4 regions of the Variovorax sp. P2_H12 genome follow, and region 1 is predicted to be linked to each of the others. Evidence: predicted binding sites of a transcription regulator. Region 1 holds the regulator's gene; each other region holds the start of a gene.
The links. Region 1 encodes sigma-54, which starts transcription at its own class of promoters, with help from an activator protein. Its sites were predicted from a motif close to TGGCANGNAANCTGCTTT; they were not measured.
Positions count from the first base shown of each region.

Region 2: AC1DYK_RS34550 (CmpA/NrtA family ABC transporter substrate-binding protein) is a predicted target of sigma-54. The motif match lies at 3,507-3,524, and genes of this name have one in related genera.
Region 3: AC1DYK_RS06925 (ammonium transporter) is a predicted target of sigma-54. The motif match lies at 1,749-1,766, and genes of this name have one in related genera.
Region 4: AC1DYK_RS07695 (circularly permuted type 2 ATP-grasp protein) is a predicted target of sigma-54. The motif match lies at 2,467-2,484, and genes of this name have one in related genera.

Region 1 is NZ_JBFUFO010000084.1:3,717-9,541, reverse strand. Features, by position in the region: gene AC1DYK_RS35050 (thiol:disulfide interchange protein DsbA/DsbL) at 1-116, shown strand, start outside; gene lptA (lipopolysaccharide transport periplasmic protein LptA) at 271-957, shown strand; gene lptB (LPS export ABC transporter ATP-binding protein) at 954-1,745, shown strand; gene AC1DYK_RS35035 (RNA polymerase factor sigma-54) at 1,758-3,344, shown strand; gene AC1DYK_RS35030 (phospholipase D family protein) at 3,417-4,937, shown strand; gene AC1DYK_RS35025 (YceI family protein) at 4,940-5,557, opposite strand; gene AC1DYK_RS35020 (YceI family protein) at 5,596-5,825, opposite strand, start outside.
Region 2 is NZ_JBFUFO010000077.1:4,313-10,137, forward strand. Features, by position in the region: gene AC1DYK_RS34530 (aldehyde dehydrogenase family protein) at 1-70, opposite strand, end outside; gene AC1DYK_RS34535 (AraC family transcriptional regulator) at 309-1,262, shown strand; gene AC1DYK_RS34540 (molybdopterin-dependent oxidoreductase) at 1,267-2,319, opposite strand; gene AC1DYK_RS34545 (carbon-nitrogen hydrolase family protein) at 2,312-3,352, opposite strand; gene AC1DYK_RS34550 (CmpA/NrtA family ABC transporter substrate-binding protein) at 3,574-4,929, shown strand; gene AC1DYK_RS34555 (hypothetical protein) at 4,932-5,162, shown strand; gene AC1DYK_RS34560 (c-type cytochrome) at 5,151-5,423, opposite strand; gene AC1DYK_RS34565 (IS66 family transposase zinc-finger binding domain-containing protein) at 5,727-5,825, opposite strand, start outside.
Region 3 is NZ_JBFUFO010000008.1:10,797-16,621, forward strand. Features, by position in the region: gene pmbA (metalloprotease PmbA) at 50-1,420, shown strand; gene AC1DYK_RS06925 (ammonium transporter) at 1,838-3,040, shown strand; gene AC1DYK_RS06930 (NUDIX domain-containing protein) at 3,180-3,632, opposite strand; gene AC1DYK_RS06935 (GatB/YqeY domain-containing protein) at 3,635-4,084, opposite strand; gene rpsU (30S ribosomal protein S21) at 4,196-4,408, opposite strand; gene AC1DYK_RS06945 (BaiN/RdsA family NAD(P)/FAD-dependent oxidoreductase) at 4,508-5,749, opposite strand; gene cobA (uroporphyrinogen-III C-methyltransferase) at 5,760-5,825, opposite strand, start outside.
Region 4 is NZ_JBFUFO010000008.1:173,648-179,472, reverse strand. Features, by position in the region: gene AC1DYK_RS07700 (alpha-E domain-containing protein) at 1-927, opposite strand, end outside; gene AC1DYK_RS07695 (circularly permuted type 2 ATP-grasp protein) at 943-2,439, opposite strand; gene AC1DYK_RS07690 (acetate--CoA ligase family protein) at 2,542-4,623, opposite strand; gene AC1DYK_RS07685 (oxepin-CoA hydrolase, alternative type) at 4,642-5,436, opposite strand; gene AC1DYK_RS07680 (tripartite tricarboxylate transporter substrate binding protein) at 5,436-5,825, opposite strand, start outside.

The sequences.
Region 1 (5,825 bases):
GCGTGCCGGCCCTCGGCGTGGCCGGGCGCTGGTACGTCGACGGCGACACGGCGGGCTCGCTCGAGCGCGCGCTCCAGGTGGTCGACTTCCTGATCGCCGAAGCCCGCAAGGGTTGAGCGGCCCGGTGACGCGCACGGTGGCGGCGCCTGTCGCCTGCCGTCGCCGCCACGATCTCGTCATTGAAGCCCGCTTCTGCGGGCTTTTTCGTCAAGGCCGCGCGAGGCGGCGTCCACGGGACGCATACAATCGCAGAGCAAGTTTCGTGCCTCTATGACATCGCTCTCCTCCTTCACCTCCATTTCTCCTCGTCGATTCGGTCGCGTGCTCTGCCTGGCGCTGGCGCTGGCCGGATGCGCGTCCTTGTCGCAGGCCGAGCAGGCCGACCGGAGCAAGCCGATGAACATCGAGGCCGACGCGATGCGCTATGACGACCTCAAGCAGACCAGCGTGTTCACCGGCAACGTGGTCGTGAACAAGGGCACGATCCAGATCCGGGGCACCCGCATCGACGTTCGCCAGGACCCCGAGGGCTACCAGTACGGCGTGGTCACGGCCGAACCCGGCAAATTGGCCTACTTCAAGCAGAAACGCAACGCCGGCACCGACGAGTGGATCGAGGGCGAGGGCGAAGTGATCGAGTACGACAGCCGCGCCGACAACGTGAAGTTCATCCGCCGCGCGGTCATGCGGCGCCTGATCGGCGCCACGGTGAGCGACGAGAGCAGCGGCCCGCTGATCGTCTACGACCAGAGCAACGACACCTTCACGGTCAACGGCTCCTCGCTGCCGCCGAACGCCGGCGTGGCGACACAGGCGAGCGGCCGCGTCAAGGCCATCCTGACGCCCAAGGCGGCCGCCCCGGCGCCCGGCAGCGGCGGTGCCAAGCCCGCGGCGACCCCGGCTCCGGGCAACAGCCTGCGTTCCACCACCACGCTCGGCGGAGAGTCCAAGAAGTGATCGAAACCGCCGGGTTGAATGGAAGCGATGGGCCGGTCAGCCGGCTGGAGGCGCGCAGCCTGCAGAAGAGCTATGGCAGCCGCACGGTCGTGAAGGATGTGTCGCTCGCCGTGCAGAAGGGCGAAGTGGTCGGGCTGCTGGGCCCCAACGGCGCGGGCAAGACCACCTCGTTCTACATGATCGTCGGGCTGGTGCGGGCCGATGCCGGAGAGATCTCGATCGACGGCGAGCCGATCGCCCACATGCCGATCCATCGTCGCGCGCGCATGGGCCTGAGCTACCTGCCGCAGGAGGCCTCGATCTTCCGCAAGTTGACGGTCGAGGAAAACGTGCGCGCAGTGCTCGAGCTGCAGAGCGAGCCCGACGACCACGGCCGGATGGTGCCGCTCAGCAAGGCGCACATCGACGAGCGGCTGGGCGAACTGCTGGCCGACCTGCGCGTCGACCACCTGCGCGATTCACCGGCGCTGTCGCTGTCCGGCGGCGAACGCCGCCGGGTCGAGATCGCGCGCGCCCTGGCGACGCAGCCGCGCTTCATCCTGCTGGACGAGCCCTTCGCCGGCATCGACCCGATCGCGGTGATCGAGATCCAGCGGATCATCAGTTTCCTGAAGGAGCGCGGCCTCGGCGTGCTCATCACCGACCACAACGTACGCGAGACGCTGGGCATCTGCGATCACGCGTTCATCATCAGCGACGGGCATGTGCTGGCACAAGGCACGCCTTCGGAGATCGTCGACAACGCCGAGGTGCGACGCGTGTACCTGGGCGAACATTTCCGGATGTAGGGGCCTTACTCGATGAAGCAGGGGCTTTCGCTTCGCGTCTCCCAGCATCTGGCGCTGACGCCGCAACTGCAGCAATCGATCCGGCTGCTGCAGCTGTCCACCCTCGAGCTGAGCCAGGAAGTCGAGCAGATGCTCGACGACAACCCTTTCCTCGAGCGGACGGCCGAAGAGGCGGCGCGCGAGGAGTTCGGGCTGGACGCCGCCGATGCGCCGGTGCGCGACGACGATCGGCAGGCCGAAGGCGATGGCGACTACGCTCCCGGCCCCGCGGCCGCTGCCACCGAGGTTGCGGTCGCGACACCCGAGGCCGAGACGGCGCCGCTCGACGCCGCCGACGGCGAGCCCGACTGGGAAGGCGACGGCACGGTCGACCTGGCACCCGACGACAGCGAATGGGGCGGCGATGCGCCCGCGCGCGCCAACAACCTCGGCGACGAACGCACCGACGCCACCGAACTGGCGCGCAGCCACGAAACGCTGCAGTCCTTCCTGCATCGGCAGGCACTGGGCCTGCGGCTCAGCGAGACCGACCGCGCCGCGCTGCGCTTCCTGATCGAGTCGCTCAACGACGACGGCTACCTCGAGGATTCGCTGCCGGCCCTGGCCTCGGGCCTGGCCGGCGACGACAACGACCAGTTCGACGACCTGGTGCATCACTTCCAGGTCGCGCTCGGCCTGCTGCAGAGCCTGGAGCCGGTGGGCGTCGGCGCCCGCAACCTCGGCGAGTGCCTGACGATCCAGCTGCGCGCCCTGGCGCACCCCGGCGAGGGTGCCGACGAGGCGCGGGTGCGCCAGACCGCGATCGCGGTCTGCAAGCAGCCGATGGAACTGCTCGCGCGGCGCGATTTCAAGCGGCTGGCGACGCTCGCGCGCAGCAACGAGGAAGAGGTGCGCGCCGCCCTGCAGCTGATCGCCCGGCTCGAGCCCAAGCCGGGCCGCCGCTTCGTCGACGTCGAGCGCAACGTGGTGGTGCCGGACGTGATCGTCACGCGCATCGGCAACGGCACCAGCACCAACATCAAGTTCCGCGTCATGCTGAACCCCGAGGTCATGCCGCGGCTGCGCGTGCACGACATCTATGCCGGCGCGCTCAAGCAGCACAAGGGCGAGGGCAGCCAGGCGCTCTCGCAGCGGTTGCAGGAGGCGCGCTGGTTCATCAAGAACATCCAGCAGCGCTTCGACACCATCCTGCGGGTGTCGAACGCGATCGTCGAGCGGCAGAAGAGCTTCTTCGTGCACGGCGAGCTGGCGATGCGCCCGCTGGTGCTGCGCGAGATCGCCGACGAACTCGGCCTGCACGAATCGACCATCAGCCGCGTGACCACCGCCAAGTACATGGCGACGCCTTACGGCACGTTCGAGCTCAAGTACTTCTTCGGCTCGGCGCTCGGCACCGAGACCGGCGGCAATGCCTCGAGCACCGCGGTGCGGGCGCTGATCAAGCAGTTCGTGAGCGCCGAGGACCTCAAGAAACCGCTGTCCGACAGCCAGATCTCCGAGATGCTCAAGGAGCAGGGCATCGAGTGCGCGCGCCGCACCGTCGCGAAGTACCGCGAGGCGCTGCGTATCGCTCCGGCCAATCTGCGCAAGGCGCTCTAGGGCGTGCTGGTGCGCGGGTGGCGGCTCGGTGCGGCACTGGCGGCGGCGGTGCTTCTGGCCAGCGGCTGCGCGATGCTGCCGGCCGATGTCGAGCGCCCGCCCTCGAGTGCAATCATGGCTTCGGGCGAGACCGCGCTGGGCCGGATCGCCAAGGCCTCGTCGCCCGATCCGGATCTGAGCGGTTTCCGGCTCATGCCCGGCGGCGACTTCGCGCTCGACACGCGGCTGCAGCTCGCGCGCCGCGCCGAGCGCACGCTCGACGTCCAGTACTACCAGATCGAGAACGACGACACCGGCCGCTACTTCCTGCGCACCCTGCGCGATGCGGCCCTGCGCGGCGTGCGCGTGCGGCTCCTGATGGACGACCTCTACACCTCGGGCGAGGACGACCTGTTGCTGGCGCTGGCCGCCACGCCGAACCTCGAGCTGCGGCTGTTCAACCCTTTCCCGGCCGGCCGCGGCAGCCTGCTGCAGCGCTTCTCGAGCTCGCTGTTCGACTTCGACCGCGTCAATCGCCGGATGCACAACAAGCTCTTCATCGCCGACGGCGCGATGGCGGTGGCAGGCGGGCGCAACATCGGCAGTCAGTACTTCACGCAGACCGCCGGCGCGAACTTCCTGGACATCGACACCTTCGTCGCCGGCGCCCTGGTGAAGCGCCTCGGCAGCCTGTTCGACCTGTACTGGAACAGCCCCTACGTGCGGCCGATCGGCAGCGTGGTCGCATCCTCGCTGCCGCGCGAGGAGCTGCAGCAGCGCTTCGATCAGGCCACCGGCCCCGCAACCACTGCGCCGCCGCGCCCGCCGGCACCGAACGACGTGCTGGGCTACGCGCCGCTGGGGCCGGAGCTGAAGGACGGCGCCCGGCTCGGCCTGATCTGGACCCTGGCCGAAGCCTATGCCGACTCGCCCGACCGCGTGGTCGGCAAGACCGCCTCCTATGGCGGGGTGCCGCTGCTCGACGTCGACAGCGTGCGCTACAACGTGATCGAGCAGATGCGGCGCTCGCGCGCCGAAGTCACGCTGGTGTCGCCCTACCTGATCCCGGGCCAGGCGGGGCTGGAGGTGATGCGCGAGGTCCGCGGGCGCGGGGTCCGGATCAGCGTCGTCACCAATTCGCTGGCGGCCACCGACGAGCCGCTGGTCCACACCGGCTACCGGCGCTACCGTCCCGACATGCTGCGGCTCGGCGTCGAGATCCACGAGCTGAGCTCGGCGCGCACCAAGCGCAGCGTGCGGCTGGGCCTGTTCGGCTCGCAGGTCGGCCGGCTGCATGCAAAGGCGGCGATCTTCGATCGCAGGGCGCTGTTCCTGGGCTCGATGAACTTCGATCCGCGCTCGGACACCCACAACACGGAGATCGGCCTGTTCATCGCCAGCCCCGAGATGGCGCAGCAGGTCCTGAAGCTGCTCGACGTGCTGAAGCAGCAGGGCGCCTACCGGGTGCGCTTCGCCGACGGCGGCGAAGCGCTCGAATGGGTCAGCCGCGAGGGCGAGGCCGAGGACGTGCTCACCGTGGAGCCCGACTCGGGCCTGTGGGACCGCGTGATGCTGGAACTGCTCGCGCCGCTGGCGCCGGAGAGCCTGCTGTAGCGCTACTGGATGTTGATGGCCTCGACCTGCACCAGCAGCCTCACCTTGTCCTCGAAGCCGAAGGCGAGCCCCCAGTTGATGCCCCACTGGCTGCGCTCCACCAAGGTCTCGAAGTCGCCGCCGCAGATCTGGCGATTGATGAGCGGACTCAGGTAGCAGTTGAAGCGGTTGGCCTTGAGCACCACGGGGCGGCTCTTGCCCATCAAGGTGAGCGTGCCGTTGACCTGCGTGACCTTGTCGCCGCTGAAGTCGATCTGGTCGGCGACGAAGCGGGCGGTCGGAAACTCCGCCACGTTGAAGAAGTCCTTGCTCAGCAGGTGCCGGTTGAGCAGGTCGACGCCGGTGTTGATTGAGCTGATGTCCATCGTGATGTCGATCTTGCCGGCGGTGCCCGAGGGGTCGATCTTGACCTGGCCGTCCTTGGTGCTGAAGCGGCCGCGGTTGGTGGTGGTGCCGTAGTGGCCCATCTCGTAGTTGACGAAGGTATGGGTCGGGTCGACCACGTAGCTCGCGCCCTTGGCAGGGCCGCCGGCCGGCTTGGCGGCCGCCTCGGGTGCCTGCTGGGCGCCGGCCAGTGCCGCCGCCGTCGCCAGCGCGGCGAGTGTGAGCAATTTCTTCATGGCGCGCTTTCGGATGAAGGTGGAAACATCGAAGGATTTCACAGCGGGCCGAGGCCGGTCAGCACCAGCTTGAAGCGCACCTGCACGTCGTCGGCCACCATCGACGTGTCGGTCCATTCGCCTTCGCCGATCCTGAAGGCGAGGCGCTGGATCGTAAGGCTTCCAGTCGCGGTCGACTGGCCATAGGACTGCAGGATCTCCACCGGCACGACCACGTCCCGGCTGCTGCCCTTGATGGTCAGCCGGCCGGCGACCTCGAAGCGGCCGC
Region 2 (5,825 bases), on a different contig from region 1:
TCGGCTGGAACTCGTTGTTGATGAAAGCGCTGTAAGTCTCGGAAAGGCCGAGTTCGTGGGACAAGCTCATCAAGTACTCCTGCATGGGTGAAGGGGCCGGCAAACTGCTCAGCTGGCACCAGTCTTGCTGAAGATGCGATGCGCAGCGATCCGAAATACGCCGGCCTGTCCGCTCTGCGCAGGTTGCTATACCCGGGTTTCCCCTGATTGCGTGCGTGTGGCCGCAAGAATGGCCCGTGTATGAAATGGGCCGCTTGCTGCACAATGTGCGGAATTGCCGGACAGTACGCTAATCTAAAGAGGCGAACATGCACTATCAGACGAGAGATCTCGACGAGGCGATTAATGTGGTCGGTGCTGTGTACTGTCCGCATGAGCTGCATCTTGACCGTCGGGCAAGGATGCTAGATACCCGGCTGAGTGCTACCGAAGCAGGGCCTCTTCCGATCGTCCGACTCGCTTACGGAGCTCGCGTGGAGGTCGACGCCGGCGAGTTCCCCGAGCTATTTCTCTTCATGCGGTGTACAGCGGGTGAAGCTGCGGTATTCCAGGGCAACCGGACGTCAGCCTGGCATGAAGGGGCGACGATCCCGGTATCGGCTGGGCGTCCGACGCGTTTCGACTTTGGCCCTAGCTTCGAGCAGATCACTTTGAGGCCCGACGCGGCCGCGCTTGCAGCCTGCTGCTCCAATCTCGTTGGCCGACCGCTCGATGATGGGCTGAAGTTCGACCTAATGCCATTTTCTGCAGAGCTCGAGCGCACATGGACTAGCGTCCTGGATCTGGTTAAGACACTGCCGGGTTCGCTGCCGGCACCGGCGTATCGATCGCTGGAGCAGTTCGTGCTGGCATCCTTGCTCCATGGGCATCCACACAACTACTCCGGCTGGATGCGAGGAGAGAAACCGGTTTCGAGGCCCGCCCGCTTGGCCAGTCGCGCCGAGGCACTGATCCACGACCGCATTGGCGATCTGTCCTTGACTGTTTTTGATGTTGCCTCCTCGCTCGGGGTTAGCGTGCGTGCCTTGCAATGCGCATTTCAGGAGCACCGTACGACTACGCCAACGGCCTATCTACGGAAGGTTCGTCTCGGACAGGTTCGTGAGCAGCTTTTGAATGTCGCGGATGAGGAGACGGTTACCAACATTGCATTGGAGCACGGCTTCTTACACCTGGGACGCTTTGCGCAGGAATACAAAAAGCAGTTCGGCGAGACTCCGTCCGATACATTGCGTGCACGTCGTCGACGAACGTCGAGATGATTCGTCAAGAATCTGACAGAAGCCGCTGGATCTGGACCGAATGTGCCGCGTTTCGCGCTCCGCTCAATGGCTGGAACGATCCATCGGTGTCACGGGCCTTCGCGACGATGTTCACGGGGCCGGGCGATCGCGGCAGCGGAAGCGTTGCTGTGAACTGCTGCCATTCGAATTCTTGACGGGGCCGGACCTCGGCCGATTGCCACGTGACTGCGCCATCGGTGCTGAGATCCACGCCACGGATGCCCTTGTCGCTCCAGGCCCAGCCGTTGATCTCCACCGTGTCAGTGGAGATGGTGTCGCCGGGCGCGGGATGGGTGATCAGTGAATTTGGCTCCACTGCCCACACGGGCTCTCGAACGACTTCTCCCCCGTGATTCTTGTCGCGGTTGTACCAGACGGTCGTGAAGGGAGAGTTGGCACGCCGATCCTGGACCGATAGGCGGCAGAGCCACTTCGTCATGTTGGTGCCGAACCAGCCTGGCACGACCAGGCGAACCGGACCTCCCCGCTCGCGCGTCAGAGGTACGCCATTCATCTCGTAAGCCACGAGCACCTCCTGAGACAGCGCTTTCGAAATCGGCAGATCCTTGCGATACCGATTCATCCTGCGGCCGCCGAACTCGCCGCTGTCCAGGCCGTCCGACCAGACATGGGTAGCACCCGCCTCGAGTTGCGCATGCTCGAGCAGCACAGCCAGCGGCACACCGGTCCACCGGACGTTGCCTACCCGCCAGAGATTGCTGTCGGCGGGCGCGAGGGGGCTGCCAAAGCACTCGTGGAAGGCGGTGACGGAGACTGAAGGCAGCTGCCTGAGAGCGTCCAGGCCGATGGAGAAAGGCCTGCGGACGAGCCCGTCCACTTGCAGTCGCCAGAGCTTGGCGTCGACTTCGACCGAACCCATGTGGATGGTCTCGAAGAGCTGCGCATCGGATGTGATGAAGTCGCGCAGCGCCGCAGGGACGGGTGGCGGCTTCAGATGGAATCCGGGAGACCGGCCAATGACGACCGAGCGCTCCGCTCCTTCAGGCAGCGGTGGCAGGAACGCGGCGCTATTCATCCAGCACCCCGGCAGTCATCTCATCGTCGAGCAGCCGCGGAAACTGCGGATCGGCCTGTCCCGACCATGCGACCGGCTGGTGGCGGCGGCGCTCGACACCCAGAGAGAAGACGTCGAATCGATTGTAGTAGCCGACCACATCATGGAACTGCTTCGGCTCGATGCATTTGTTCAGGTCGAACTCGGCGTAGGCGATCCCTTCCTCGTTCTGGAGCGTGTCGCCGATCTGCGTGCCGGTCGGGTCCACGAACATCGACGCGGCGCGCGGCGTGCCGTCGACCACTTCTGCCACGGCCGGATCGCGATCCACCAGGAAGTCACGCATCGCCTTGTCCATGAAGCTCGCGCAGATGATTCCGAATGCCTTGGCTTCGAATGAATGGGCGGACGCCCGAATACGGTTTGCCGCAACGTTGTCGAAGTTCCCACCTCCCGACGGCTTGCGCGTGGGCCAAATCGGCGGCCAGCTGGAGATATGAATCTGCTCCGCCTGCGCCATGAGCGCGAAGCGTGCGAGCGGGTTGGTGTTCTCGCCGCAGATCAAGCCGCCGATGCGCCCGAAACGCGTCTCGGCGACGCGCAGCCCTTGTCCGTCGCCCGCCGCCCAGACCAGCTTCTCGTAGAAGGTCGGCACCAGCTTGCGATGATGGTTGAGCAACTCGCCCGTCTCTCCGATCAGGATGTTCGAGTTCCAGATGCAGCCAGCGCTGGCCGTGCTGCGTTCACTGATGCCCATCGACACGCACACGCCAAAGCGCTTGGCGGCCGCGGCAATCAAGGCCACCTCGGGCCCCGGCACATAGACGCTGTTCTCGACCATGGCCTCGAACAGATCGTGATTGTAAATGGGCGCCCAAAGAGCCGCCCAGACCGGGAACGCCGGGATGTACGTCTCTGGAAACGCGATCACCTGTGCGCCGTTGAGGGCTGCCTCCTTGATGATGGACACCGCCTTCTCGGTCGTGGCGGTCTTGTCGAGCAGCACCGGTGCTACGTGGGCGGCGGCAACCTTCACCCGGGGCAATGAACTCATGTCAGGTACTCGCTATGCGTTGCTGAGTTCCACAGGATAGTTGCCGGTACGGCCGCACAGATACTCGAAAAACGCAACGAGAGGTGCGTTTTTACGGGCTCTATGGGTCCATGCAGGATCTGCGCACAGCGGGTTGTGAATTTCCCGGAGCTGTTTGCACGGAACATGCTCACCATTGCCGTGTCGCGGACCTGATCCGTTCAACCCAGTCTGGAGGGCCCATGGACCCATCACACGAGTATGTTCGCCTTTCCTGCACCAGCCTCTGCGCATGCGGCGGCACGCATGGTGACAACGAAGAGTGCCTCGCAGGAAAGCCTGCGAACGCCGACGATGCGCTGGCTGGTGCCATGGCTCAGGGCATGCTGCACGGCCTCTTTCCCGAGCACGGCCTGCGGCGTGCCTTCGTCAAGACGCTGGGGCGGGCAGGGGCGCTGGCCGCACTCACGGCGCTTACGCCGCTGACCCAGCTTGCCGCCGTTGCGCAGGAGCGCAACAAGGGCGCGCCGGAGAAAAAGCGGCTTGCCGTCGGCTTCCTGCCCATCACCTGCGCGACGCCGCTGATCTATGCGGAGCAGCTCGGGCTTTTCCCGCGCGAGGGCCTGGAACTGAGCCTGCAGAAGATCGCCGGAATCGCCCTGATCCGCGACAAGATGGTCAATGGCGAACTGGACATCTCCCAGCAGGTGATGCCTGTTGCGCTGGCGATGTCCGCCGGCATCGGCGGCGCTCCCATTCCGGCCCGCGTGATGACGGTGCTCAACCAGAATGGCAATTCGCTGGTCCTTTCGATGAAGCACAAGGACAACCGCGACCCGAAGAATTGGAAAGGCTTCAGGTTCGCCGTGCCGTTCGAGCAGTCCCATCAGATGCTCCAGCTGCGCCACTATCTCGCGTCAGCGGGGCTGGACGCGGACAGGGACATCTCCTACCGCGTCGTTCCTCCGTCCGAATACGTTTCCAACCTCCGGGTTGGCAACATCGACGGTTTCTTCGGCGGCGAGCCGGGTGGCCAACGCGCCGTGTACGAAGGTGCGGGCTTCATTCACCTAGTCTCGAGCGAGATCTGGCCGGAGCATCCTTGCTGCTCGGTGACCGCAACCGAGGCCTGGATCAAGGCCCATCCGAACAGCTTCATGGCCGCCTACCGCGCGATCATCGCGGCGAGCCTGCATGTATCCGACCCTGGCAATCGCGCGGGGATGGCCAAGATCCTTGCCCAGCCCCAATATCTCAATCAGCCCGAAACGGTCGTGGACCAGGTCCTGACCGGCAGGTATGCGGATGGCCTCGGCAACGTGAAGACCCTGCCGCGCCGCATCGACTTTCAGCCTTTCCCCCACTACTCAAGCGCGGTTTGGCTTCTGACCCAGATGCGCAGATGGAACATGATCAAGGAGGACCTGGACTACAAGGGCCTTGCCCGACAGGTCATGCTGGCCACCGATGCAAAGCGCCTCATCGAGGAGCGCGGCGGCAAGGCGCCCGAGGTCGGATTCCGCAAGGAAACCATTCTGGGCAAAAGCTTCGACTCCGACCGCCCCGCAGAATACCTGAAGTCGCTGGGCAGGGCGTGACCATGCAAAGCTCGATTTCGACCTCACGATCCTGGCTGGCCACCCTGGCGATCGGCCTGCTGTTGTTGGCAGTCTGGCAGGCACTCGCCTCCAGCGGGGGCAGCCCTGCGCCGGCGGAGCTTTCGGACTATGAAAAGCTGGTGGGAAAGAGCCCTGGCGCATCCGTCGAGCGCTCGGCCATGCCGACGCCCGTCGACGTGTTCAAGCGCGCTGGCGAACTGCTATCGGCTTGATCGCTCGACCGGCGTTCCAATCGCAGATCGGTTCAGACCGTGGAGGCTCCAAGAGACATTCCGGCTGGCGCGCATGTGCTTCGATCGCATGTCGTCCTTGTATTTGGCAGCAATGTCCTTGAAGGAACGACCAACCACCTTGGTGGCTTGCACAGAGTGGCAGGCCATGCAATTCTTGGCCCGCGCGAGAGCCTGTTCGGACTGTGCGTGGGCAGAGCCGATCAAGCCGAGAAGGGCGAGCGAAAGCAATGATCTATTCATGTTGGATGTGCGGAGGGATAGGTTCCGACTCCAAGCTTGGTTACTTCATTCAAATGCCCCTTCCGCCGTGGAGCGAAACTGGTGCAGTTCTTGGGAAACCGCCCTTCGTGGTTCCGCCAAAAGGCATCTGGGAATTGTCCCGAACAGCATCACCGCGGCGACGATTCGACGCAGTCGTGTTTAGCCTCCGAGTTCCATGACGAGACTAGCGCCAGTGCCTCAGCCCCCCGGCAATGGCGCCCGCGCGCCAAAAGCAATTTCTCCAGCGACGCGGTGCTGCATGCCGCAGCGGCCGCACGAGCACTACGCCGCGAGCACCCGTTCTCGGCTGAATGGCATGTGCCGCGACCGGCGCCCTGCAGCCGGCGCCTGGCTGATCGTGTGGCAGCCCGTGCACGCCAG
Region 3 (5,825 bases), on a different contig from region 1:
CGTTGGCCGCACCATCGGGAACAGGGGGCGCAAGTATCATAGCCAACACATGACCACATCTTCCTCGCGCGCCGATTCCGGCTTCGCCTACAGCCGTCCCTTTTTCGAAAACCTGGTCGATTCGGCCCTGGCGCACGCCAAGAAGCTCGGGGCCACCGATGCCGGCGCGGAAGCGTCCGAGGGTTGCGGCCTGAGCGTCTCGGTGCGCAAGGGCGAGCTCGAGAACGTCGAGCGCAACCGCGACAAGTCGCTCGGCGTCACGGTCTACGTGGGCCATCGCCGCGGCAACGCCAGCACCTCCGACTTCTCCGAAGCCGCGATCGCCCAGACCGTGCAGGCGGCCTACGACATCGCGCGCTTCACGGCCGAGGATCCGGTCAGCGGCCTGCCCGACGAGGCCGACATCGCCAAGGAGCAGCCCGACCTCGACCTGTTCCATCCCTGGGCTGTCACCAGCGAGCAGGCGGCCCGGCTGGCGCTCGAATGCGAGGCGGCGGCGCTTTCCACGGACAAGCGCATCACCAACAGCGAAGGCGCGGGCGTCTCGGCCCAGCAGAGCCATTTCTTCAGCGCCCACACGCACGGCTTCCGCGGCGGCTACGCGAGCTCGCGCCATTCGATCTCGGTGGCGCCGATTGCTGGCCGCGGCGACGACATGCAGCGCGACGCCTGGTACAGCTCGATGCGCTCGGCCGACGAGCTCGCGAGCCCCGCGGCGGTCGGGCGCTATGCGGCCGAACGCGCGCTGAGCCGTCTCCAGTCGCGCAAGATCAAGACCACCGAATGCCCGGTGCTGTTCGAGTCGCCGCTGGCGGCCGGGCTGCTGGGTGGCCTGGTGCAGGCCACCAGCGGCGGCGCGCTCTACCGCAAGAGCAGCTTCCTGCTCGATTCCCTGGGCAAGAAGGTGCTGCCCAAGCACATCGACGTGGTCGAGGACCCGCATGTGCTGCGCGGCAAGGGAAGCTCGCCGTTCGACGACGAAGGCGTGGTCACCCGCAAGCGCAGGGTGGTCGATGCCGGCCGGCTCGAGGGCTATTTCCTCAGCACCTATTCGGCGCGCAAGCTGGGCATGAAGACCACCGGCAACGCCGGCGGCTCGCACAACCTCACGTTGACTTCGCGCCTGACGAAGAAGGGCGACGACCTCGACGCCATGCTCGCCAAGCTCGGCACCGGCCTGCTGGTGATCGAGCTGATGGGGCAGGGCGTCAATTACGTCACCGGCGACTATTCGCGCGGCGCCAGCGGCTTCTGGGTCGAGAAGGGGCGGATCGCGTTCCCGGTGCAGGAGATCACCATCGCCGGCAACCTCAAGGACATGCTGCTGGGGATCGAGGCGGTGGGGGCGGATGTCTACAACTACGGCGCAAAGACCACCGGCTCCGTGCTGGTCAATCGCATGAAGGTCGCGGGGGCATAGGCTCGCCCCCAGGTCGGGCTCACTGCGTGTAGCCCTCCCACCCCCTACCGGGGGCGCAGTCAGCGGCCCGGCGAAGCCGGTTCCGCGACTGCCCGCCAACAGGCGCGCTGCGCGCAGCCGTAGAAAAACCCCCAGCGCCGATGGCTTTGGCCGGCGCAGCCAGGCCGGTTGGTGAAACACCGCGGAACCGGCTTCGCCGGGCCGCTGGTGTTGCCCCCGGCAGGGGGTGGGCGCCCGGACACGAAGTGCCGGGCAACCTGGGGGCGAGCAACATTTCAGTGCGTCATGCAACGGTATGGGACGGTGGGGCACCGCGGTGAAGCGTATTTGGCACCATTATTGCTTTCGATGGACGTGCCAGCCCCTGATTCAGGGCTGAGAGCACCACATCGACGCAACTTCAACAAGCCAAATTTCATGGATGCACTGACTCGGGGCACGAACGCGCTTTTTCTTCTTCTGGGCGCCATCATGGTGTTGTCGATGCATGCGGGCTTCGCCTTTCTCGAACTGGGAACGGTACGCAAAAAGAACCAGGTCAACGCGCTGGTGAAGATCCTGGTCGATTTCTCGGTCTCGACCATCGTCTACTTCCTCGTCGGCTTCGGCGTCGCCTATGGCACGCATTTCTTCGTCGGCGCCGAGCAGCTGGCGCTCGGTAGCGGCTTCGAGCTGGTGCGCTTCTTCTTCCTGCTCACCTTCGCCGCCGCGATCCCGGCGATCATTTCGGGCGGTATCGCCGAGCGCGCCAAGTTCTGGCCGCAGCTCATCGCCACGGCGGTCATCGTGGGCTTCGTCTACCCGCTGTACGAGGGCATCGCCTGGAACCGGGCCTTTGGCATCCAGGACTGGCTGGTGCGGGTGACGGGCCATGAATTCCACGACTTCGCGGGCTCGGTCGTGGTCCACGCGATGGGCGGCTGGCTCGCCCTGCCGGCGGTGCTGCTGCTGGGCGCGCGCCGCAACCGCTACCGCGGCGACGGCTCGTTGAGCGCCCATCCACCGTCGAACATCCCGTTCCTGGCCCTCGGCGCCTGGGTCTTGTGCGTGGGCTGGTTCGGCTTCAACGTGATGAGCGCGCAGACGATCGACAAGATCTCCGGCCTGGTGGCGGTGAATTCGCTGATGGCCATGGTGGGCGGGACGCTGGTGGCGCTGGCGCTCGGCAAGAACGATCCGGGGTTCGTCTACAACGGCCCGCTGGCGGGCCTGGTGGCCGTTTGCGCGGGCTCCGACCTGATGCACCCGATCGGTGCGCTGGTGGTGGGTGGCGTGGCCGGCGCGATCTTCGTCAAGCTCTTCACCCTGACGCAGAACAAATGGAAGATCGACGACGTGCTCGGCGTCTGGCCGCTCCACGGGTTGTGCGGCACCTGGGGCGGCATCGCGGCGGGCATCTTCGGCACCCGGGCGCTGGGCGGCATCGGCGGCGTGAACCTGTGGGCCCAGCTCATCGGCGTCGCGATCGGCGTGGCTTGGGCACTGGTGGCGGGCGGCGCGGTCTACGGCGTGCTGCAGGCCACCCTCGGACTGCGTCTGTCGCAGGAAGAGGAGTACGAAGGAGCGGATTTGTCGATCCACCACATCAGCGCCACGCCGGAGCGCGAAGCGAGTTGGTGACTCGCCCCCAGGTTGCCCGGCACTTCGTGTCCGGGCGCCCACCCCCTACCGGGGGCAACACCAGCGGCCCGGCGAAGCCGGTTCCGCGGTGTTTCACCAACGGGCCTGGCTGCGCCGGCCAAGCACGCGCGGGTGCGGTTCAGGGGGCCAGGACGGCGCGGACTTTCTCGATGACCCGGACGTAAGGGGCGGCGAAGTGATCCAGCGGCGCGTCGTGCGTTAGCCAGCTGAAGCTGAACACCAGGCCGTCTTCCTCGGGGCTGCCCGAGGCGACGTGTTCGAAAGTCTCGGGCAGCGGCGCTTCGGCGCGCATCAGGTACAGATGCCAGAGCTGCGGGTGGCGGCGCTTGTTGCCTTCGACACCGGCCTCGCAGTCGCGGTCGATGGTGCCAAGCGGCAGCAGTTCACCCAGGTAGTCGATGCCGGACTCCTCCAGCAGTTCGCGCCGCACCGCGGCCTCGGGCGCTTCCCCGGCCTCGATGGTGCCCTTGGGCAGCTGCATGCCCCGGTCCTCGGGGTGGTGGAACACCAGCAGCCGGCCCCGGCCGTCGACCAGGCAGGCGCAGGCCTTGAGGACCGGGCTCGCCTTCACGTTCAGGCGCCCGCGAGCGCTGCCTTCACGGCGGCGCTGACCTGGCCCATGTCGGCCTTGCCGGCCAGCCGGGTCTTGACCGCGCCCATCACCTTGCCCATGTCGCCCGGGCCCTTGGCGCCGAGCTCGGCGACGATCGCCTTGACCTCGACCGCGACCTCTTCGGCGCTCATGCGCTGCGGCAGGTAGACCTCGAGCACCTTGATCTCGGCGGCTTCCTTGTCGGCCAGGTCGGTGCGGCCGCCCTGGGTGAAGGCGGTGACCGAGTCCTTGCGCTGCTTGACCAGCTTGTCGACGATCGCAACGACCATCGCGTCGTCGAGTTCGACCCGTTCGTCGACTTCCTTCTGCTTGAGGGCCGCGAGCAGCAGGCGGATGGTGCCCAGGCGCTCGGAGTCCTTGGCGCGCATCGCGGTCTTCATGTCTTCGGTGATCTGGTCCTTGAGGCTCATGGCAGGCTTTCGTAGATGGAGCGAAAAAACAAAAGCCGCGGCAGGTATTCCCTGGCGCGGCTCGATCCGGGCTGAACCGGGCGTTGGCCCGGGGGCCAACGCTGCAGGTGCTTAGTACAGCTTCTTGGGCAGCTGCATGCTGCGCACGCGCTTGTAGTGGCGCTTGACGGCCGCGGCCTTCTTGCGCTTGCGCTCGGCGGTCGGCTTTTCGTAGAACTCGCGGGCACGCAGGTCGGTCAGCAGGCCGAGCTTTTCGATGGTGCGCTTGAAGCGGCGCAGTGCGACGTCGAACGGCTCGTTTTCTTTTACGCGGATGGTGGTCATTTATGGATCGGTTGGTTGGATTTGGCCCGGAGAGATCGAAGCCCCGGGCCGGGGTTCCTCAACTGAAAAAAGGGGTGGGCCGTTGAGGGGTGGCCGAAGTTAGCCCGAGATTATAGCGTCAGCTTGGGGTCCCGGCGCCAGTGCCTGGGCGCAGGCGTGCGCGCTGGCCCAGGCCCACTGGAAGTTGTAACCGCCGAGCCAGCCCGTGACGTCCACCACCTCGCCGATGAAATAGAGGCCGGGCTGCTTCGATTCCATGGTCTGCGACGACAGGTCGCGAGTGTCGACGCCGCCGGCCGTGACCTCGGCCTTCTTGTAGCCCTCGGTGCCGCTGGGCGTGATCTGCCAGCGCGCGATGCGCTCCGCCAGCGCGGCCAGCGCCCGGTCGGCGGCTTCGTTGATGGGGCGCTGCAGCCCCGCGTCCTGGCCGACCCAGGCGTCCGCCAGCCGGGAGGGCACGAGCGCCGCCAATTCGTTGCCGATCCGCTTGCGGGAGCGCTGCTTGGCATCGCCCAGCGCGGCCGCGACATCGGTGCCGGGCGCGAAATCGATGGTCAGCGGCGCCCCGGGCTTCCAGTAGCTCGAGATCTGCAGCACCGCCGGCCCCGACAGCCCGCGATGCGTGAACAGCAGGTCCTCGTGGAACGTCATCCGTTCCTTCTTGCTGCCGGTTTCGATCTGCACCGGCAGCGCGAGGCCGGCGAGGCCCGCATACGGCTCCCAGGCCTCGCCGCCGAAGGTCAGCGGCACCAGCGCCGGCCGCGGCGCGACCACGCGCAGGCCGAACTGTGCGGCGATCCGGTAGCCGAAGTCGCTGGCGCCGATCTGCGGGATCGAGAGGCCGCCGGTGGCGACCACCACGCGCGGCGCCCGGACCGGGCCGCGGCTGGTCTCGATCCGGTAGCCGCCCTCGTCGGAAAAGGCGATCTCGCCGACGCTGCAGGGCTGCCAGTGCGCCACCCCGCCGGCCGCGCATTCGGCCAGCAGCATGTTGATGATCTGCTGCGAGGGGCCGTCGCAGAACAGCTGGCCCTTGTGCTTCTCGTGGAACGCGATGCCGTGGCGCTGCACCAGCGCGATGAACTGCTGCGGCGTGTAGCGCGACAGCGCCGAGCGGCAGAAGTTGGGGTTGTCGCCGATGAAGTGGCGCTGCGGCGCGCGCACGTCGAGATCGCGGTTGGTGAAGTTGGCGCGGCCGCCGCCCGAGATGCGGATCTTCTCGGCGATGCGCTCGGTGTGGTCGACGAGCAGCACCTTCAGGCCGCGCTGGCCCGCGAGGCTGGCGCAGAAGAGGCCGGCGGCGCCCGCGCCGATGACGACGACGTCGAAGGAAGAGTTCAACGCGCGGTGCTCAGGTGCCGAAGCGCGTCGACGGCACGCCAGCCGCGGTCAATCCGCGCAACACGTCGCCGACCAC
Region 4 (5,825 bases), on a different contig from region 1:
GATCCGCCACCCCAGCTCGTTCACCCGGTCGAGGAACTGCGTCAGGTAGGCGTGCAGCCCGGTCGCGAGGATTTCGTCGACCGTCGCGTACTGCAGGTCGGCCAATAGCTTGCCGGCGCGGCGCTGGGTCTCGGCGCTCTGCTCGTTCTTGACCATGTCGAGGTTGCTGACCACCTCGTGCAGGCTGGCATGCAATGAACGCGGCATGTCCGGGCGCAGGATCAGCAGCTCGGCCACGCGCTCGGGCTTGATCACGTCGCGGTACACCTTGCGGTAGACCTCGAAGGCCGAGACGCTGCGCAGGATCGCGCTCCAATGATAGAAGTCGTATTCCTGGTCCTCCTCGGTGGCGGTGCCGAAGAACTCGCTGTTGAGCGCGTGGAACTTGACGTCGACCAGCCGCGCCGTGTTGTCGGCGCGCTCGATGAAGGTGCCCAGCCGCGAGAAGTAGAAGGCCTCGTCCTGCAGCATGGTGCCCAGCGTCACGCCGCGCGAGAGGTGCGAGCGGAACTTGACCCATTCGAAGAACTGCGCCGGATCGCGCTCGAAGTCGCCGCTGCGCAGCATCCGGTTGACCTCCAGCCAGGTGGTGTTCTGGGTCTCCCAGGCTTCGGTGGTCAGCGCGCCGCGCACCGCCCGCGCATTCTCGCGCGCGGCCCGCAGGCAGGAGAGGATCGACGACGGGTTCGACTCGTCCTTGACCATGAACTCCATCACCTCGTCGGGCTTGAAGCCCTCGTGCTTCTCGTTGTAGAGCGGCAGCAGCTCGCTGATCGACAGCAGGCCCTGCCAGCCGTATTGCGCGACCTCGGCCGACTGCGGCAGCAGCGAGGTCTGGTAGTTGACGTCGAGCATGCGCGCGGTGTTCTCGGCCCGCTCGGTGTAGCGCGACATCCAGTAGAGGTGATCGGCGGTGCGTGACAGCATGAGACGTTCCTCCGATCAGGCCACTTGGCTCTGGGTTTGCGACGGCGCCCGCGGCTTGCTGCCGCGGTCGGCCTCGAGGATCCAGGTGTCCTTGGTGCCGCCGCCCTGCGACGAATTGACCACCAGCGAGCCTTCCTTGAGCGCGACCCGCGTCAGGCCGCCAGGCACCATCTGGACTTCCTTGCCCGACAGCACGAAGGGCCGCAGGTCGATGTGGCGCGGCGCGATGCCGGCGTCGACGAAGGTCGGCGAGGTCGACAGGCTCAGCGTCGGCTGCGCGATGTAGCCGTCGGGCTTGGCCAGCACCGCCTTCTTGAAGTCCTCGATCTCGGCCTGGGTCGCGGCCGGGCCGATGAGCATGCCGTAGCCGCCGGCACCGTGCACCTCCTTGACCACCAGGTCCTTCATGTGGGCCAGCGTGTAGTCCAGGTCGTCCTTGTTGCGGCACATGTAGGTCGGCACGTTCTTCAGGATCGGCTTCTCGCCCAGATAGAACTCGACCATCTTCGGCACGTAGGGGTAGATCGACTTGTCGTCGGCCACGCCGGTGCCGACCGCGTTGCAGATCACGACGTTGCCTTCGCGATAGGCGCGCATCAGGCCGGCGCAGCCCAGTGTGGAGGTCGGGCGGAACACCTCGGGGTCGAGGAAGTCGTCGTCGACCCGGCGGTAGATCACGTCGACCCGGCGCGGCCCGCGCGTGGTGCGCATGTAGACGAAGTCGTCCTTGACGAACAGGTCCTGGCCCTCGACCAGTTCGACGCCCATCTGCTGCGCCAGGAAGGCGTGCTCGAAGTAGGCGCTGTTGTACATGCCAGGCGTGAGCACCACCACGGTGGGCTCGGCAGTGGCCGGCGGCGCCGAGGCGCGCAGGGTTTCCAGCAGCAGGTCGGGGTAGTGGGCGACCGGCGCGATGCGGTTCTGGCTGAACAGCTCCGGGAACAGCCGCATCATCATCTTGCGGTTTTCCAGCATGTAGCTCACGCCGCTGGGCACCCGCAGGTTGTCCTCGAGCACGTAGTACTCGCCGTTGCCCTGGGCATCGGGCGCACGCACGATGTCGATGCCCGAGATGTGCGAGTAGATGTCGTTGGGCACCTTGACGCCCACCATCTCGGGCCGGTACTGGGCGTTGTTCAGGATCTGCTCGGCCGGGATCACGCCGGCCTTGATGATCTCCTGGCCGTGGTAGACGTCATGGATGAAGCGGTTGAGCGCGGTCACGCGCTGCACCAGGCCCTTTTCCATCGAGGCCCACTCGTGCGCGGGAATGATGCGCGGCAGCAGGTCGAAGGGAATCAGCCGCTCGGTGCCCGAGCCGTCCTCGTCTTTCGCGCCGTAGACCGCAAAGGTGATGCCGACCCGGCGGAAGATCATTTCCGCCTCCTCGCGCCGCGAACGCATCACCTCGCCGGGCTGCCTCGCAAGCCATTGGTCGTAACGCTTGTAGTGGCTTCGCACCGCTGCGCCGTGGTAGGGCAGCTGTTCGTACATCTCATCGAATTTGTGCATGGGACGACCAATCTCCTTGACCATAGCTTAGCAAGTTCAAGGCCAAGATCCCGGCCGTCGCGCTCCGGGCCTGCCCGGATGACGGGTACGGCCGTCGCGTGCTCAGGCTCGCTCGACGAGGGCGTCGAGGACCATGGCACCCTCCCCCCGGGCGCCCACCAGCACCGGATTGACGTCGATGGAGGCGATCCGTCCCGAGGCCGCGGCGATCAGACGGCCGACCGCCACGACCACGGCGCACAGGGCGGCGACGTCCAGCGGCGGCTCGCCGCGCACCCCCTCCAGCAACGGCGCGATGCGCAGGGTACGCAGGGCCGCGCCGACGTCGGCACTGTCGAACGGCGGCAGCAGCACGGCGACGTCCTGCAGCGCCTCGACATACTTGCCGCCGTCGCCGACCACCACCACCGGCCCGAAAACCGGATCCTGCCGCGCACCAACCATGAACTCGTGCCGGCCGCGGTGCATCGCGGCCACGATCACGCCGTCCTGCGAAGCACCGAGCTCGGCCAGCCGGGTCCATTGCTGCTCGAACAGCGCGGCGGCATCGTCGGCGCTGCGCACGTGCAGCGCCACCAGCCCGTGTTCCGACTTGTGGGGCACGTCGCCCGAGCAGGCCTTGACCACCGCCGGCACGCCCATCGCCGTCCAGGCGTCGCGCGCCTGCCGTGCCGAGCGGCAGAGCCGGTGCGCAACGACCGGAATGTCACGCGCCGCCAGCAGCGCAAGGCTCTCGGCCTCGTTCAGGAATCGGCCAGTCCCCGTCGGCAGCGGCGGCAAGGGTTCGGCCGGCCACGCACGTTGCGGCCTGCGCATCAGCGCCGTGTGCGAAGCGAGCTGCGCCAGCACCCCGAGCGCCTCCGCCTCGCTGGCGTAGGTCGGGATGCCCCTGGCCTTGAAGGGGGCCGCGACCGAGGCCTGCCAGGCCGCGACCACCACCGGCTTCCCGGTGCCGGCCTCGAACCTGGCCGTGTCGGCGGCGAAGGCTTCCACGTCGTAGCCGGCCCCGGCCACCGGGATGTGGATGAAGAACAGGTCGGCCGCCGGGTCCTGCGCCACCGCCGGCAGCACGTCGCCGAACAGGCCGCTGTTGGACAGCAGTGCCGCCGTGATGTCGATCGGGTTGCTGGCGGTCGCGAAGCCCGGCAGCCTGTCGGCCACGTCCTGGCGCGTCTGCGGCGACAACTCCGCCAGGGGAAGGCCGAGCTCCTCGGAAGCGTCCGCGCCCATCACGCAGCTCGCGCCCGAATTGCTGATCACCACCAGCCGCCGGCCTTCGGGCCGCCAGCCCTTGAGATAGGCCTCGGCCGCCAGTGCCTGCGCGTGCGGGTCGCGCACGCGCCAGATGCCGTGGTGCTTGAAGAAGGCATCGACCGCGCGGTCTTCGTTGGCCAGCGAACCGGTGTGCGACGACGCTGCCTTCTGCCCGCTTTCGGAGCGCCCGGCCTTCACGGCGACGATCGGCAGGTCGCGCTCGCGCGCATAGGCGGCGGTGCGGGCCAGCATCCCGGGGTTGGCGATGGTCTCCAGATAGAGCAGCAGCAGCTTCACTTCCGGATCGTGGGCGACGGCCCAGGCGAGGTCTGACACGGTGACGTCGGCCTCGTTGCCGGTGGCATGCACATGGCGCACGCCCAGGCCGCGCCCGCGCAGCAGGCCGTAGGCCATGGCGCTCATGCCGCCGCTCTGGCTCACGATGCCGATCGGCCCGTCGGCCGGCGGTACCTCGACGAACAGGGTCGAGAAGCCGGCGATGGCGCCATTGCCGAAATTCGCCAGGCCCTGGGTGTTGGGGCCGTAGAGCCGCATGCCCGCGGCCCGCGCCCGGTCGGCCATTGCCTGCTGCACCGCCCTCCCCTGTGCACCAGCCTCGCCGAAGCCGGAGGCGATCACCACCGCCGACTTGACGCCGCGCGCGGCGCATTCGTCGACCGCGGCCACGGCCTTGTCGCCGCCGACGATCACCAGCGCCAGGTCGGGCACCTCGGGCAGCGCCGCCAGCGAGCCGTAGCTCTCGAGGCCCTGCACCTCCTGGCGCGCCGGGTTGATCGGGTAGATGCGCCCGCGAAAACCGTGCCGCTGCATGTAGTAGATCGGTCGGCCGCCGATCTTGTGGATGTTCTCGGAGGCGCCAATGACCGCGACCGATTGGGGATTGAGGGCGGATTCGAGCAGATCGGACATGAAGTTCCAGGAAATGGGCTACCCGCGATGGCGGGCCGAAAGGAAGGCGGCGATGCCGTCGCCGCAGGCCTCGCTGTAGAGGCTCTCGACGAAGGCATCGCGCTCGGCGTCGAGCTGCGCCCGGCGCGAGCGTCCGCGCGCGGCGTGCACCAGCTGCTTGATGCGCGCCTGGGCATCGAAGGGGCCGGCGGCCAGCCGATGCGCCCAGGCCAGCGCCGTTTCGAGCGCCTGGCCGTGCGGCACCAGCCGGTTGACCACGCCCAGCGCATGCAACCGCTCGGGGCTGCAGACGCCGCCGTCGAGCAGCAGTTCGAGCGCCGCCTGCGGCGGCAAGGCGCGGGCCAGCGAATCGGAGCCGCCGCCGTCGGGCGACAGGGCCACCTTGACGTACGACATCACGAATTTCGCATCCTCGGCAGCGACGATCAGATCGCAGCCCAGGCACAACGAAAAGCCGCCGCCGGCCGCCGCGCCCTCGACCGCGGCGATCACCGGCTGCGGCGCATCGTGCATCGCCATCACCCAGTCGTGCAGCGCATCGAGGTGCCCGAGCTGTTCCTCGCGCGGCCGGCGGCGCTGGTCGGCCAGTCGCTTCAGGTCGCCGCCGCCGCAGAAATGATCGCCCTCGCCGGCGAGCACGATGGCGCGGATCTGGCGATCGCCCGCGGCCTCGCGCATCCGCTCGACCGCGGTGCGATAGAGCGACGGATGCATCGCGTTGCGCGCGGCCGGGTTGCTGAGGGTCAGCACGAGCACCGGGCCATCGCGCCGGGACAGCATGCGCGGGCCGGGGTCGAGGTCCTGTGCGCTCATCAGTCCACCTGGATGTTGGCGGTGCGGACCACGCGCGTCCACTTGTCGATTTCCGCGTGGAGCATCTTCCCGAAGCCCTGCGGCGTGCTCGGCATGGCTTCGGCACCGACTTCGTGCAGTCGCTGCTTGACCTGCGGATCGTCGAGCGCCTTGTTGAGGTCGGCACTGAGGCGCTGAACGATGTCTTTCGGCGTGCCGGCCGGCGCCACGAACGCCGCCCACGAGTACGCCTCGTAGCCAGGCAGTCCGGACTCGGCCACGGTCGGCACGTCGGGCAGCAGCACCGAACGGCGCGCGCTCGCCACCGCGATGGCACGCACCTTGCCGGCCTTGATCTGCGGCAGGGCCGTGGGCGCATCGCTGAACATGAATTGCACCTGCCCGCCGAG